2 regions of the Actinacidiphila sp. ITFR-21 genome follow, and region 2 is predicted to be linked to the other one. Evidence: riboswitches for the same ligand, from Rfam matches in the RefSeq annotation. Region 2 holds a riboswitch; the other holds the start of a gene.
What was found. Region 2 has a riboswitch for glycine ahead of gcvP (aminomethyl-transferring glycine dehydrogenase). Riboswitches for the same ligand answer to the same signal wherever they lie in the genome.

Region 1: linked by a shared signal. The riboswitch ahead of gcvT (glycine cleavage system aminomethyltransferase GcvT) and the one ahead of gcvP (aminomethyl-transferring glycine dehydrogenase) in region 2 are both predicted to bind glycine.

Annotation. Positions count from the first base shown of each region.
Region 1 is NZ_CP134605.1:5,216,405-5,224,639, forward strand. Features, by position in the region: partial or broken gene RLT57_RS33465 (transposase) at 124-504, opposite strand; gene RLT57_RS23440 (L-serine ammonia-lyase) at 840-2,225, opposite strand; gene glyA (serine hydroxymethyltransferase) at 2,525-3,778, opposite strand; gene gcvH (glycine cleavage system protein GcvH) at 3,823-4,203, opposite strand; gene gcvT (glycine cleavage system aminomethyltransferase GcvT) at 4,500-5,678, opposite strand; glycine riboswitch at 5,860-5,956, opposite strand; gene RLT57_RS23460 (enhanced serine sensitivity protein SseB) at 6,066-6,809, shown strand; gene RLT57_RS23465 (enhanced serine sensitivity protein SseB C-terminal domain-containing protein) at 7,086-7,856, shown strand; gene RLT57_RS23470 (DUF885 family protein) at 8,047-8,235, opposite strand, start outside.
Region 2 is NZ_CP134605.1:6,690,875-6,699,109, forward strand. Features, by position in the region: gene ftsR (transcriptional regulator FtsR) at 1-98, shown strand, start outside; gene RLT57_RS29895 (bifunctional nuclease family protein) at 201-674, shown strand; gene RLT57_RS29900 (MerR family transcriptional regulator) at 892-1,494, shown strand; gene RLT57_RS29905 (DNA polymerase IV) at 1,588-2,991, shown strand; gene RLT57_RS29910 (PRC-barrel domain-containing protein) at 2,974-3,378, opposite strand; glycine riboswitch at 3,525-3,633, shown strand; glycine riboswitch at 3,635-3,744, shown strand; gene gcvP (aminomethyl-transferring glycine dehydrogenase) at 3,812-6,703, shown strand; gene RLT57_RS29920 (DUF5999 family protein) at 6,884-7,090, opposite strand; gene RLT57_RS29925 (hypothetical protein) at 7,394-7,978, opposite strand.

The DNA.
Region 1 (8,235 bases), 1.5 Mb from region 2:
CTGATGTCGGCGATCTGGTTCCACCCTCCCGCAGCGATGACCCCGGGCCTCCCGGCCGCGCCGTCGAACTCGGCGGCGGTTGGCACGGCGGCACGGCGGCACGGCGGCACCGAGCTGGTCGCAGAGCGCACCGCCGGCGGTCGTGGCGATGAGGTCGGGCACGTCATCGCAGGTGAGGCCCTTCGCGGACAGCGACAGCACCATCTCGTCCACACCCGTCAGCCGACGCTGCCGCTTGCGCACGATGTGCGGCTCGAAGGTGCCGGCCACGTCCCTCGGCACCTTGACCTCGACCGGTCCGACATCCGTCAGCACGGTCTTGGACCGGGTGCCGTTGCGGCAGCTGCCGCTGTTCTTCCCCGCCTGATCGTGCGTGTCGTAGCCGAGGTGGTCGGTGATCTCGCCCTCCAGGGCGGACTCCAGCACCCGCTTGGCCAGCTGCTGCAGCAGCCCGCCCGCACCGGTCAGCTGCATGCCCTCGCTCCGGGCCCGGTCGACCAGCATCGCGATCAACTGCTCGTCCGACGTTGCCACCCCGACCGGCTCAGCCACCGACTCGTCCTCGATCGTCATTTCACTCACTCGACGTCTCCATGATCAACAGATCCGCCGTTTATCAGACACTCCCGCGAGTGGCAGCAGACCGGTCCCGACGTATCGCCGGTACGAGATGACGAGGGTTGTGTCCGCGCTGCGTCGCTGACCGGCCGCGTCGTGGTGACCGGAACGGCGACCGGGATGGTCGGTGTGAAGGTCTGCCGGGACATCAGCCGTGCCGTGCGGTGTCCGACGGTGCCTGCGGTTCGAGGCGCGGACGGTGGGTGGTGGGTGGTGGTGGGTCAGCACTCGATGACGTTGACGGCGAGGCCGCCGCGGGCGGTCTCCTTGTATTTGGTCTTCATGTCGGCGCCGGTCTCCTTCATGGTTGTGATGACCTGGTCGAGGGAGACGTGGTGGTGGCCGTTGCCGAGCATGGCCATGCGGGCGGCGGTGACGGCTTTGACGGCGGCCATGCCGTTGCGTTCGATGCAGGGGATCTGGACGAGGCCGCCGACGGGGTCGCAGGTGAGGCCGAGGTTGTGTTCCATGCCGATCTCGGCGGCGTTCTCGACCTGTTCCGGGGTGCCGCCGAGGATCTCGGCGAGGCCGCCGGCGGCCATCGAGCAGGCGGAGCCGACCTCGCCCTGGCAGCCGACCTCGGCGCCGGAGATGGAGGCGTTCTCCTTGAAGAGCATGCCGATCGCACCGGCGGCCAGCAGGTAGCGGACGACGGCGTCGTCCTGGTCGGACTGCGGCAGGTGCGGGTCGGCGACGAAGTCGAGGTAGTGGTGGAGGACGGCCGGGATGATGCCGGCGGCGCCGTTGGTGGGGGCGGTGACCACGCGTCCGCCGGCGGCGTTCTCCTCGTTGACGGCCATCGCGTAGAGGGTGATCCACTCCATGGCGTGCACGGCCGGGTCGCCCTCGGCGCGCAGTCGGCGGGCTGACCGGGCGGCGCGGCGGCGGACCTTGAGGCCGCCGGGCAGGATGCCCTCGCGGGACATCCCGCGCCCCACGCACTCCCGCATGACCTGCCAGATCTCCAGCAGCCCGGCCCGGATCTCGGCCTCCGTACGCCACGCCTTCTCGTTCTCCAGCATCAGCGCGGAGATGGACAGGCCGGTGTCACGGGACAGCCGCAGCAGCTCGTCGCCGGTGCGGAAGGCGTAGCGCAGCACGGTGTCGTCGAGCTTGATCCGGTCCTGGCCGACCGCGTCCTCGTCGACCACGAAGCCGCCGCCCACCGAGTAGTACGTCTTCTCCAGCAGCGCGGTGCCCGACGCGTCGTACGCGCCGATGGTCATGCCGTTGGCGTGGTACGGCAGCGAGCGCCGCCGGTGCAGGACGAGGTCGGTGTCGGGGTCGAAGTCGACGCCGTGGGCGCCGAGGAGGTCCAGCCGCTTGGTGGTGCCGATCGCGGCCACCTCGTCGTCGGCGGTCTCGACGTCGACCGTACGGGGGCAGTGGCCGGACAGGCCCAGCAGGACGGCCTTCGGGGTGCCGTGGCCGTGGCCGGTCGCGCCGAGTGAGCCGAACAGTTCCGCGCGGACGGCGGTGGTGTGGGCCAGCAGGCCCTCGTTCTTCAGCCGGTGGGCGAAGATGCCGGCGGCGCGCATCGGGCCGACGGTGTGGGAGCTGGACGGGCCGATGCCGATCGAGAAGAGGTCGAAGACGGATATTGCCATGGGGTGCGGCTCCTGACGTGGTGCGCCGTGCGGCGCCCGGCCGGTTGTGCGCTGCCCTTGCGGGCGGCGGTGCTGGTGCCGCCGGCGGCGACCTGTCGGGGTGCGGATGCCGGCCGGCGGCCGGTGGCGCGGGTCCTGGTGCGGTTCCGGCGGCCCCTGCCCCTTCCGGCCGGTGGCGACGTGCGGCCTTGTTGTGGCCGGTCGCGCGGTTCCCCGCATTCCTGAGGGGGGCACCGCTGCCCGCAACGGCACCGGGGCCGGGCCCCCGTCAGGCGGGGCGGCGGCGTGGAGGGGCATGGTCAGGGGTAGAGCGGGTGGCGCCGGGTCAGGGACGTGACCCGGGCACGGAGGGACGCCGCGTCGTAGGCCGGCCGCAAGGCCCCCGCGAGGATGTCGGCGACCTCGCGGAAGTCGTCCGGCCCGAAGCCGCGCGTGGCGAGCGCGGGTGTGCCGACGCGGATGCCCGAGGTGGTCATCGGGGGGCGGGGGTCGTTGGGGACGGCGTTGCGGTTGACGGTGACGCCGACCTCGTGCAGGCGGTCCTCGGCCTGCCGGCCGTCCAGCTCGGAGTCGCGCAGGTCCACCAGGACCAGGTGGACGTCGGTGCCGCCGGACAGCACCGAGATGCCCAGCTCCGCCAGGTCGGGCCGCACCAGGCGGTCGGCGATGATCCTCGCGCCGTCGAGGGTACGCCGCTGGCGGTCCTTGAACTCCTCCGTCGCCGCCGCCTTGAAGGCCACCGCCTTGGCCGCGATGACGTGCTCCAGCGGGCCGCCCTGCTGACCGGGGAAGACCGCGGAGTCGATCTTCTTCGCCAGCCCGGCGGTGGAGAGGATCACCCCGCCGCGCGGGCCGCCGAGGGTCTTGTGGGTCGTGGTGGTGACCACGTCCGCGTACGGCACCGGCGAGGGGTGCAGCCCGGCCGCGACCAGCCCGGCGAAGTGCGCCATGTCGACCATCAGATAGGCGCCGACCTCGTCGGCGATCCGCCGGAACCCGGCGAAGTCCAGCTGCCGCGGGTACGCCGACCAGCCCGCGATGATCAGCCGCGGGCGGTGCTCCTTCGCCAGCCGCTCGACCTCCGCCATGTCGACCAGGCCGGTCCGGTCGTCCACGTGGTAGGCGGTGACCCGGTACAGCCTGCCGGAGAAGTTGATCCGCATACCGTGGGTCAGATGGCCGCCGTGCGCCAGGTCCAGGCCGAGGACGGTGTCGCCCGGCTCGATCAGCGCGAACATGGCCGCCGCGTTCGCCTGCGCGCCCGAGTGCGGCTGCACGTTTGCCGCCTCGGCGCCGAACAGCTCCTTCACCCGGTCGACGGCGAGCCGCTCGATCACGTCGACGTGCTCGCAGCCGCCGTAGTAGCGGCGGCCGGGGTAGCCCTCGGCGTACTTGTTGGTCAGGACCGAGCCCTGGGCTTCGAGGACCGCCACCGGAGCGAAGTTCTCCGAGGCGATCATCTCCAGGGTGGACTGCTGGCGGAGCAGCTCGGCGTCGATCGCGGCGGCGACGTCAGGGTCGAACTCGTGCAGGGACTGGTTCAGCAGGGACATGGGAACTTCCTGGTCGGGAGGGGCGGACAGCGGTGGCGCGCGGCTCAGCCGGCGCTGAACGCGTCGTAGTCGGCGGCCGACAGCAGGTCCGCCGCCTCCTCCGACACCCTCACCTTGAACAGCCAGCCGCCCTCGAACGGCGCGGAGTTGACCAGGGACGGGTCGTCGACCACGTCCTGGTTGGCCTCGGTGACCTCACCGGACACCGGCGAGTACAGGTCGCTGACCGACTTGGTGGACTCCAGCTCGCCGCAGGTCTCACCGGCCGTGACGGTCGAGCCGACCTCGGGGAGCTGGACGAAGACCACGTCGCCGAGCGCGTCGGCGGCGTGTGAGGTGATCCCCACGGTGGCGACCCCGTCGGCGGGGGCGGAGAGCCACTCGTGCTCCTTGCTGTAACGCAGCTGCTCAGGGTTGATGCTCATGGCGGAATTCTCCCGGATGGGTCGGAGCGCCCGCACAGGGGACGCGCTGGACGGAGGACGGTACGGAACGGGTCCGCGGCGGACCGCGGGCCGGAGCACCCGGCCGCGGCGGCGCCTGGGGCCGGGTGCGCAAAGCCTAGGGAACGGAAGGGGAACGGAAGCGGAAGCGGGTGGAAGGGCGACGCCGCGGCGGGAGCGGGAGCGGAGGCCGAGGGGAAGCGAGCACGGGTGCGGGACGCCGCAGGGCCGCGGCCCGGCAGGCCGCAGCCGTCGCTCGGCGGGAGCGTCGCCCTCGCTCAGCGGGAGCGCTTGTAGAACGGCAGCGCCACGACCCCGTGCGGCTCCCGCACCCCGCGGATGTCCACCGCGACCCCCGCCGAGCCCGGCGCCGCGTACGCCGCGTCCACGTACGCCATCGCGATCGGGACCCCGAGGGTGGGGGAGGGCGCCCCGGAGGTGACCTCGCCGATGACCGCGCCGGCCGCGTCCGTCACCGGGTAGCCCGCCCGCGGCACCCGGCGGCCCTCGGCGACCAGCCCGACCAGCTTGCGCGGCGGTGCGGCGGCGGCCCGCCCGGCGGCGGCGGTCAGTGCCCGCCGGCCCACGAAGTCCCCGGGTTTGCCGAACGCCACCACCCGGCCCAGCCCCGCGTCGAAGGGCGTGACGGCGGCGCTCAGCTCGTGCCCGTACAGCGGCATCCCGGCCTCCAGCCGCAGCGTGTCCCGGCAGGACAGCCCGCAGGGTACGAGCCCGGCCGCCGCCCCCGCCCCGCTCAGCGCCCGCCACAGCCGCTCGGCGTCGGCCGGCGCCACGAACAGCTCGAAGCCGTCCTCGCCGGTGTAGCCGGTCCTGGCGATCAGCGCGTCCACCCCGGCGACCGTGCCGGGCAGCCCGGCGTAGTACTTGAGGTGGTCCAGGTCGGCGTCGGTGACCGACTTCAGGATGCCGGGCGCCTCCGGGCCCTGGACGGCGAGCAGGGCGTACGCGTCCCGGTCGTCGCGGACCCGCGCCTCGAACCCGGTCGCCCGCTCGGTCACCGCGTCCAGCACGGTCTGCGCGTTGGAGGCGTTGGCGACGATCAGGTACGTGTCGTCGGCCGTCCGGTAGACGATCAGGTCGTCCAGGATGCCGCCGCCCGGCGCGCAGATCATGGTGTACCGGGCCCGGCCGACCGCCAGCGCGGACAGGTGGCCGACCAGGGCGTGGTCCAGGGCCCGGCCCGCCTGCGGCCCGGTGACGGTGATCTCACCCATGTGCGAGAGGTCGAAGAGGCCGGCGCGGGTGCGTACCGCCTGGTGCTCCTCGCGCTCGCTGGCGTACCGCAGCGGCATGTCCCAGCCCGCGAAGTCGGTCATGGTGGCGCCGAGGGCGCGGTGCAGCGCGTCCAGCGCGGTGCGGCGGGTCGCGGGCACCGGTACGGGCGTGGACACGGGCACGGAAACGGGCGCGGCCTGCGGGTCGCGGGGTTCGCTCATCGGAAAGTGCTCCCAGACGGATCGACGGACGGACGTGGCCAAGCGGGAACCTGGCCTCCCCATCTGTCATCGGAACCTGAGAGGTTCACCGTGACCCGCGAGGGGGCACGGCTTGCACCGTGGGTGGGACCGGCCCCGTACCGCGCAGCGCGGCAGCGGCCCGTCCGCTTTTCAGATCTGCCTCGGTCGCGCGGTATCTGTGCCTGAGAGATTCAAGGGAGGACTTGCTCCTTCGGCGCCCGCCCCGACCGGGGGCGGAACTCTCCCGCGCGGCCTCCAACGGCCGTTATGCAAGGTGTCCGGCCCATCATCGCATGCCCGCGGGCCCGGCAGCCGCTAGGGTTTCCGGGCAGCAGGACAGTGGCACATGGGCGGACAAGGGTGGACATGGAGAATCCGGCACCGTACATATGGCCGGCCAACGAGCTGGAAGAGGTGCTCGCCGCGAGCCTGGGCGACCCCTCGGCGACGCCCCGGCTGATGGAGGTGCTCAGCCGGTCCCGGGTGTGGGTGCCACTGCCCAACGGCGGCCACCAGGGCGCCCCGGGCTTCGACCTGCCCACCATGGAACTGGAGGGCGCGCCCTACGTGCCGGTGTTCAGCTCCGAGCAGCAGTTCCGGCAGGCCGCCGACGGCATGTCCTGCACGATCGCGCCGGTGCACGAGTTCGCCCGCGGGCTGCCCCCGCTGGTGGGCATCGCGGTGAACCCGGGCGGGGCCGTGGGAGTGCCGGTGCCGCCGGCCGCCGTGGCGGGGCTGTGCCGTCCGGAGGGCGGCGGGCCCGGCGCCCCGCGGCCCGGCGCCCGGGTGCGGCTGTGGCAGCCGGCTCCGCACGAGGAGCCGGTGGACTTCCTGGCCGCGGCGGCGGCCGAGTTCGCGGTGAGCCCGGTGGTGCTCAGCGCCCGCCGGGCGCTGGCCTCGGTGGAGGAGAAGGCGCCCGAGCTGTTCGTCGGGGTGGAGCTGGACCGCTGGCAGGAGGCGGACCGGGCCGCCGCGATGGACGCCGTCGGCCGGGCACTGGGCGCGGTGCCGCTGCCCTGGCAGGTCCAGCTGATCCTGCTCGACGTGGCCCAGGACCCGGTGAGCGACTGGATGCTGGAGCAGGTCGGGCCGTTCTTCGTCCGGGACTGACCGCGCGACCAGCGGGTATCCGCGGAGCGTCGCGGAGTGTCGCCGGCCGACTACGTATATGCCGCGTATACGCCGACTTTAGCCGGTGCGGGTTGAGTCGGTCAGCGTTCCACCGGGAACACTCGACCTGATTTGATGGCAGGCAGCGCACGGATGTGCGCCGGACGGACCGAACAGGCCGACCGGACCGGGCAGCCGGGCACGGTCGGCGGACAGCACACAGAACCGAACAGCGCAAAGAGCGGACAACCGACCAAGGGGAAGGGGCGGTCCCACGTGATCGCGGGCGCGCAAGGCGGCGCGGCGGCGGCCGGCCATATGGAGCAGATGCTGCTCCAGGTGGCCCCCGGCCGGTTCGACGCTTACGAGAACCTGCTCGGATCGCTGGCCGCCGGCCAGGTGTGGATGCTGCTGTGGCGGGGTTCGACCGGCTCGGCGGACGCCCAGTACGGCAGCATGGAGATCGGCGGCCACGGCTACGCGCCCTGCTGCACCTCGCCCCGCGAACTGGCCGCCAGTGGCTGGACCCGCGAGCACGAGGTGGTCTCCGGGCGGGACATCGCGCTCACCCTCTACCCCGACCGCTGCGGCCTGTGGCTCAACCCGCACGCGGCCGACGGCGGCGTCGGCGTGCCCTGGCCGGACCTGAGACGGATCGCCGTCGGCCTGGACCTGCTGCCGGCCGGACCGCTCCAGATCGGCGAACCCTCCCTGCAGATCCCGCAGTTCTACGCCCTGCTGGCCCAGGCCGCCCACCGCACCCCGGCGGTCCGCTCGCTGCGCCGGGCCTGGGTCCAGCCGGCCCTCGGCGAGCCGTACCTCGCGGTCGGCGTCGAGGTGTACGACTCCTCGCCGCAGGCGGTCGAGTCGGTCCGGCTGATGATGCGGCAGGCCGTGTCCGGCGTCCCGGACGGCCTCGCGGTCTCCACGGTCGCCATGGCGGACGCGTACGACCCGGTGGGCATGTGGATGCGGGCCAACGGCCAGCCGTTCTTCGACCGCGAGGCGTACGGCGGCGGCGCCTCGTGGGGCCCGGCGCGCTACTGACCGCCGCCCGCGGGCGGCGCCACCCGTTCCGGGACGGAAGCCGGACCGGTACGGCGGCGCCGGGCCGGCCCACGGCCGCCGCTCCCCCCGCGGACAGCGGGGCCGCCCCGACCGACCGCACGGGGAGACCGCGCCCGCTCCCGTACCGCGTCGCCCGCTTCCGGAGCGGGACACCCGCATCCGCGCCGCGTCACTTCTCCCGGGCGAAGATGCCCTCCAGCAGCCCCAGCGGCGGGCTCCCCAGCGCCAGCAGCGACGTGTGGAAGCGCGGCAGCGAGAACTCCCCGCCCCACTTGCGCCTGGCCCGCGCCCGCAGCCGCATGATCTCCAGCTTTCCCCAGGTGTAGCGGCCGTAGCCGGCGTCGAAGGTGCCGCGCCG
Region 2 (8,235 bases):
GCGCACACGCCGAGGCCACCGCACGGGAACTGGCCGATCTTTCCGTACGGCTGCATGCGGCGATGCTGCACTCCGCGCTGCGGATCCGGCTGCGCTGACCGGGCGATTCCAGCCGCCGGAGGCCCCCGGGAGGACATCTCGGGGCGGCGCGGCCGGGTGCCCGACTACCAAACCCGGCGAGCACGGCCTAGGGTTGCTGTGTGAACGAGCTCGACGTTGTGGGTGTCCGGGTTGAAATGCCCTCCAACCAACCGATCGTGCTCCTGCGTGAAGTGGGAGGCGACCGGTACCTGCCCATCTGGATCGGGCCGGGTGAGGCGACGGCCATCGCCTTCGCGCAGCAGGGCATGACGCCTGCGCGACCGCTGACCCACGACCTCTTCAAGGACGTGCTGGAAGCGGTCGGCCAAACCCTCACCGAGGTGCGCATCACCGACCTGCGGGAAGGTGTCTTCTACGCGGAGCTGGTGTTCGCCAGCGGGGTCGAGGTCAGTGCCCGCCCCTCCGACGCCATAGCGCTCGCGCTGCGCACCGGTACGCCGATCTACGGCAGCGACGGGGTGCTGGACGACGCCGGGATCGCGATCCCGGACGAGCAGGAGGACGAGGTCGAGAAGTTCCGCGAGTTCCTCGACCAGATCTCTCCCGAGGACTTCGGCACCAGCAACCAGTGACGCCGAACGCGATGCCCGGAGGCAAGGTTGCCCCCAAGGGGCTATTCGCGGGACCGTTCCCGCCCCATGGCCGCGTCAAACCACCCGTGGGGCGAATATCACTCGGCGTGCCGAGTGTGGCGATCGTTGACGCACCCCTGGTGACTGCCTACCGTCGGTGTGGAAAGTCCGGTGGCACGTGCGCGCGGCCACCGGATGTGCAGGAACGGAGGGCGGCGTGAGAAGCACCGGCGACGGTCTGGCGACCGGCGACCCCTATCCGCCCCGGGGCACACTGGCCCGAGCCGCTGCCGAAGCGGGCGGCGGCCCGGCGCAGGACGCGCCGGCCGAACAGATCGGCTACCGCGGCCCGACCGCGTGCGCCGCGACCGGCATCACCTACCGCCAGCTCGACTACTGGGCCCGCACCGGCCTGGTCGAGCCCAGCGTGCGGCCCGCCTACGGCTCGGGCACCCAGCGGCTCTACAGCTTCCGCGACGTCGTGGTGCTCAAGATCGTCAAACGGCTGCTGGACACCGGTGTGGCCCTGCAGAACATCCGCACGGCCGTACAGCACCTGCGGTCCGTCGGCCCCGCGGAACTGGCCAGGATGACCCTGATGAGCGACGGCGCCACCGTCTACGAGTGCACATCGCCCGACGAGGTGGTGGATCTGCTCCAGGGCGGGCAGGGCGTCTTCGGCATCGCGGTGGGCGTCGTCTGGCGGGACGTGGAGAGTGCGCTGTCCCAGATGCACGGCGAGCGGGTCGACACCGGCGAGACACTGGTCGGCCACAATCCGGCCGACGAGCTGGCCAGGCGGCGCAACCGGGCCGTCTGAGCGCCGCCGGGGCGGCGCCCCGGCCCGGTGCCGGGGGCGCCGCGCCGTACATCCGTACGGTGGATGTCGGTGGCGTGCGGCACGATCGACGGTGTGAGAAGTTCGCCGACGATCCTGCATCTGGACATGGACGCGTTCTTCGCCGCGGTGGAGCAGGCGTCCAAACCCAGCCTGCGGGGCAAGCCGGTGGTGGTCGGCGGCCTCGGGCCCCGCGGCGTGGTGTCGACCGCGTCCTACGAGGCACGGGTGCACGGCGTCCACTCCGCCATGGCCATGGCCCACGCCCGCCGGCTCTGCCCCAACGCCGCCTACCTCTACCCCCGCTTCGGCATCTACCGGCGGATCAGCGAGACCGTGATGGCGCTGCTCGCCGAGGTGTCCCCGCTGATCGAGCCGCTCAGCCTCGACGAGGCGTTCCTCGACCTGGAGGCCGCCGGGGGCGAGGAGGACCCCCGCCAGGTCGCGGTGCGGCTGCGCGCCCGCATCCGGGCCGCCACCGGCCTCACCGCCTCCGTCGGCCTCGCCGGCTCCAAACTGCTGGCCAAGATCGCCTCCGAGAAGGCCAAGCCGGACGGCCTGGTGGTGGTTGAGCCCGGCACCGAGCGCGCTTTACTCGATCCGCTGCCGGTCCGCACCCTGTGGGGCGTCGGGCCGGCCACCGCCGAGCACCTGCGCAAGGCCGGCATCGGTACCGTCGCTGAGATGGCGAAGGCCGGGGAGGCGGAACTGGTGCGGCTGCTCGGCAGGGCGCACGGCGCCTCCCTGCACGCGATGGCGGCCGGCCTGGACAACCGGCCGGTGGTCGCCGACCGGGACGTGAAGTCGATCTCCGTCGAGGACACCTTCGACACCGACCTCACCGACCGGGCCCAGGTGCGCCACCAGATCGACCGCCTCGCCGACCGCTGCGTCCAGCGGCTGCGCGGCGCGGGCCGCTCCGGCCGGACCGTCGTGGTCAAGGTTCGGCGCTACGACTTCTCCACGCTGACCCGCTCCGAGACCCTGCGGGCCCCCACCGACGACCCGGTGGTCGTACGGGAGACCGCGCGCCGGCTCATCGAGGCCGTCGACACCACCGGCGGCGTACGACTGCTCGGGGTGGGCGTCGCGGGACTGGCGGACTTCACCCAGGAGGACCTCTTCGCGCAGAGCGGGGAGAGCCGCCCGGACGGCGAGGACGCCGCCGAGCCGCCGCCCACGGCGGCGCCGGCCTCACCGGAACGGGTGAACCACTGGCTGCCGGGCCAGGACGTCACCCATGAGGAGTACGGCGCCGGCTGGGTGCAGGGCAGCGGTGTGGGGCGGGTCACGGTCCGTTTCGAGGTACCCTCCGACACCGGGCCCGGCCGGGTGCGTACCTTCGCCGTGGCGGACCCGGCGCTCGTCCACAGCGACCCGCTGCCGCTGCTCGCCCCGCAGGGTGCCCCGCGGAGTGCCGCGCAGGGTCCGCCGCAGGGCCCTGCGCGCGCCGGTACCGGTTCAGCGGCGGCCGGGTGAGGAGTCCGGGCCGTCCCCGCCGGCCGGTTCGCCGAAGTCCCGCTCCGACGGCGGCAGCCGGTCGCCCTCCGACCGCGGCACGTCCATGCCGTAGTGGTGGTAGAGCTGCAACTCCTGCTCGGGTGAAAGGTGCCGGCCCACCCCGAAGTCCGGAGCATCCCTGATCAGGGCCTTTTTGAACGGCACCCGCAACTCGTCGTCCACCAGCTCGCTCGGCTCCAGCGGTACGAACGCGTCCCGGGTGAACAGCCCGGTGCGCACCGCCGCCCACTCCGGCGCGCCCGTCGCGTCGTCGAGGTACACCTCGTCCACCGTGCCGATCTTCGCACCGTCGCGGTCGAAGGCGCGGCGGCCGATCAGGCTCCGCGGATCGATGTCGGTCTGCACGGTCCCTCCAACCAATGACGACTGCTGCTGACTACCACGAAAGGGCACATCGGTGGCGGTGTCGACTCGGGGAACCGCGTGACATGCGTCGCCTCCCCGCTCCCGGACGGCCCCGAAGAGGCGCTGGTAGGCTGGGAGACGGCTGAGCACCCCATGCGGGAGAGTCTTCCGAACACCCGAGGGCGGGCGTGACGGAGGCGCCGAAGGAGCAAATCCTCCCCGGAATCTCTCAGGCATCCGTACCGCATGGGCCAGGTCACTCTGGAAAGCGGGGCAGGTCCGGAATCCCGGGGCCGGCCCCCACCGACGGTGCAAGCCGCCCCCGCGGGGGCGGTGAAGCTCTCAGGTCCCGATGACAGAGGGGGAGGCCGCAAGGGTGCCCGCGCCGCGGCGCACCCCCGAAGGTCGCCACGACCAGGAGGGCCCTCCGCAGATGACGGACCGACGCATTCCCCTCGCCGAGCTGGAAGCCGCCGCCCCCTTCGCCCGGCGGCACATCGGCGCCGACGCCGAGGCGCAGGCCAAGATGCTCGCCCACGTGGGATACGGCTCGCTGGACGAGCTGACCGACGCCGCCGTGCCGGGCGCCATCAGGAGCGCCGGGGCACTGCGCCTGCCGGCCGCCCGCACCGAGGCCGAGGTGCTCGCGGAACTGCGCGCCCTGGCCGCCCGCAACCAGGTACTGGCCCCGATGATCGGCCTCGGCTACTACGGCACCTTCACCCCTCCGGTCATCCTGCGCAACGTGCTGGAGAATCCCGCCTGGTACACCGCCTACACCCCCTACCAGCCGGAGATCTCCCAGGGCCGGCTGGAGGCGCTGCTGAACTTCCAGACCGTCGTCGCCGACCTCACCGGGCTGCCCACATCCGGCGCCTCGCTGCTGGACGAGAGCACCGCGGCGGCCGAGGCGATGGCGCTGTCCCGCCGGGTCGGCAAGGTGAAGCAGGGCGTCTTCCTGGTCGACGCCGACACCTTCCCGCAGACCCTCGCGGTGATCAGGACCCGCGCCGAACCCACCGGCGTCGAGGTCGTCACCGCCGACCTCACCGCCGGCATTCCGGACGAGATCGCGGGCCGCGGCGTGTTCGGCGTACTGCTCCAGTACCCGGGCGCCTCGGGCGCGGTACGGGACCCGCGGCCGGTGATCGAGCGGGCCCACGAACTGGGCGCGGTCGTCACCGTCGCCGCCGACCTGCTGGCGCTCACCCTGCTGACGTCTCCCGGCGAACTGGGCGCGGACATCGCGGTCGGCACCACCCAGCGGTTTGGGGTGCCCATGGGCTTCGGCGGTCCGCACGCCGGCTACATGGCGGTCCGCGAGGGCTACGCCCGCAACCTGCCCGGCCGGCTCGTCGGCGTCTCGGTGGACGCCGACGGGAACAAGGCGTACCGGCTGGCCCTGCAGACCCGCGAGCAGCACATCCGCCGGGAGAAGGCCACCAGCAACATCTGCACCGCGCAGGTGCTGCTCGCCGTGATGGCGGGCATGTACGCCGTCTACCACGGCCCCGACGGCCTGGCCGCGATCGCCCGGCGCGTACACCGCTACGCGGTCGTCCTGGCCGCGGGCCTGCGCGCGGCCGGCGTCACCGTCGAGCACAGCGGGTACTTCGACACCCTGACCGCCCACGTTCCCGGCCGCGCCGCCCGGGTGGTGGCCGCCGCCCGCGCGGCCGGCGTCAACCTGCGCCTGGCCGACGCCGACCGGGTCGGCGTCGCCTGCGACGAGACCACCGACCGGGCCCAGCTGGCCGCGGTCCTGGCCGCCTTCGGCGCCGACGGCGCCGTCGACCTCGACGCGCTGGACGCCGCCACCGACGACGCGCTGCCCGCCGCCCTGCTGCGTACCGGGACGTACCTGACCCACCCGGTCTTCCACCGGCACCGCAGCGAGACCGCGATGCTGCGCTACCTGCGGCGGCTCGCCGACCGCGACTACGCGCTGGACCGCGGCATGATCCCGCTCGGCTCCTGCACCATGAAGCTCAACGCCACCACCGAGATGGAGCCCGTCACCTGGCCCGAGTTCGGCGCCCTGCACCCCTTCGCGCCGGCCGAGCAGGCCGCCGGCTACCTCGAACTGATCCACGGCCTGGAGGACCAGCTCGCCGAGGTCACCGGCTACGACAAGGTCAGCCTCCAGCCCAACGCCGGCTCACAGGGCGAACTGGCCGGACTGCTCGCGGTCCGCGCCTACCACCGGGCGGCCGGCGACACCGGCCGTACCGTCTGCCTGATCCCCTCGTCCGCGCACGGCACCAACGCGGCCAGCGCGGTGATGGCCGGCCTGCAGGTCGTCGTGGTCAGGACCGGGGAGAACGGCGACGTCGACGTGGACGACCTGCGGGCCAAGATCGAGCAGCACCGCGACCGGCTCGCCGTCCTGATGGTCACCTACCCGTCCACCCACGGTGTCTTCGAGGACAACATCACCGACATCTGCGCGGCCGTGCACGACGCCGGCGGCCAGGTGTACGTGGACGGCGCCAACCTCAACGCGCTGGTGGGCCTGGCCAGGCCCGGCCGGTTCGGCGCGGACGTCTCGCACCTGAACCTGCACAAGACGTTCTGCATCCCGCACGGCGGCGGCGGCCCCGGTGTCGGCCCGGTCGCGGTCCGCGAGCACCTGGCGCCGTACCTGCCGAACCACCCGCTGCAGCCGGCCGCGGGTCCGGCCACGGGCGTCGGCCCGGTGTCGGCCGCGCCCTGGGGCTCGGCGGGCATCCTGCCGATCTCCTGGACGTACGTGCGGCTGATGGGCGCCGAGGGCCTCAAGCGCGCCACCCAGGCGGCCGTGCTCAGCGCCAACTACGTCGCCAAGCGCCTCGGACCGCACTACCCGGTGCTCTACACCGGGCCCGGCGGCCTGGTCGCCCACGAGTGCGTCATCGACCTGCGCCCGCTGACCAAGGAGACCGGTGTCAGCGTCGACGACGTCGCCAAGCGGCTGATCGACTACGGCTTCCACGCGCCGACCATGTCCTTCCCGGTGGCCGGTACCCTGATGATCGAGCCCACCGAGAGCGAGGACCTCGCCGAGCTGGACCGCTTCTGCGCGGCGATGATCGCCATCCGCGGCGAGATCGACCGGGTCGGCGCCGGCGAGTGGCCCGCGGACGACAACCCGCTGCGCGGCGCGCCGCACACCGCCGCGACGCTCGGCGGCGCGTGGCAGCACCTCTACAGCCGCGAGGAAGCCGTCTTCCCGGCCGGCGTGTCGGCCGCGGACAAGTACTGGCCGCCGGTCCGCCGGATCGACGGGGCCTTCGGTGACCGGAACCTGGTGTGCTCCTGCCCGCCGGTGGAGTCCTACGCCCACTGAGCCGGCGGGCCGGGCGGGCCCGTCGTCCCTACCTGCCCCGGTACACGCACCGGCCCGTGCACGCCCTGGGCACGGACGAACGGTGAGAGCCGGTCCCGCCGCTTGCGGTGGGGCCGGCTCGGTCGCGGGGTGGTGGGTCGTGGGTGGGTCGTGGGGCGGTGGGTCGTGGGTGGGTCGCGGTCAGGCCGCGGTGCTGATCCGGCCGCCGGCCAGCGGGCGGTGCGGGGCGATGATCTGCCCGTCGGGCAGCAGCTCGCCGGTGTCCTCGAAGAGCACCACCCCGTTGCAGAGCAGGCTCCAGCCCTGCTCCGGGTGGTGGGCCACGGTGCAGGCGGCCTCACGGTCGGCGCACTCTGCGGTCGGGCACTGCGGCTGGTGGTTGCACATGGCAGGTGTCTTTCGCTGCGGGAAATGGGTCGTGCGGGCGGTCGCGTCTGCCGCCTGGTCCATGTCCGTCCCCCCGTTCATGGTGCGGCCGGTCCCAGTGTTGCTCCACCGACCCCGATCCGCAGCTGTTTCGCGCAGGCTGTCCTCGAAGGTGGAGGACGCGTCACCCGGGCGGGCGGTTGCCGTCACGATGTGTTCACGACGGTACCCGCCGGTACGACGGAGGCGGCCGGCCGGTACGACAGCGGTGCCCTCCCGGCCGTGGCGGCGGGGAGGGCACCGTGGGGGGCGGGGATCCGCTCTTCAGGCGGGCGACCCCAGCAGCGGCGGCGACAGCCGCCTGCTCAGCGCCGGCGCCAGCTCCACCAGCCGGTGCACCCGGTGCGCGGCGATCCCGGGCGGCGCCGGGGCCAGCGGGATCAGCAGGTCCGACGGGTCGGGCTGAGCGGTGGCCGCGTCGGTCCGCGGACGGCAGTGCAGCCACAGCGCCAGCATGTACAGGCTGGGCACCGACAGCAGATGCGGCTGGTACGTGGTTGGCAGCGTCTCCGCCTGGCGCAGCGCCCGTTCGGTGGAGGCCAGGTAGGGACCTTCGGAGAAGCGCGAGAAGACCCAGCCGTCGGGGGTCGCCACGGTTTCGCCCGCGGCGACCACTCCGGCGCCCGCCCTGATGTGGAACCGCCAGCCGGTCAGCCGCGCGTGAGGCAGGCCGCCGGGTACCGGGGCAGGTTCGAACACGTGGACAGGTAGCGGGTGTTCGGCGTCCAGTGGCCCTTCGGCAGTGCGCAGCGCCGGGGTCCGGATCTCCAGGACCGCCGCTGGCGAACTGAGCGCGGCCAGGACGCTCAACAGGGCGGGAGCGGGTGCTGGGGGGACAAGCAGCGGCATGATGTCGCCTCTCACTGGGAGACAAACAGTGGAGCGTGGGCGGGGGCGGACGGCGCTGTCGATGCAGGGCGAACTCCTGCTCGGGCACGTCCGGGGAGGGCGGAAGCCTTGCCTTGTGCGCGGAGTTTATACGACGCTTGTTCGCTCCATGTTTCATCTAGTCGCTGCCGGTATTACGCGCAAGACGAGAATTCGCCTTCTTCCGCGGGGGGCGCCGACGGCATTTCCGCAGGGTATGGGGGCGGTGACCGGATATC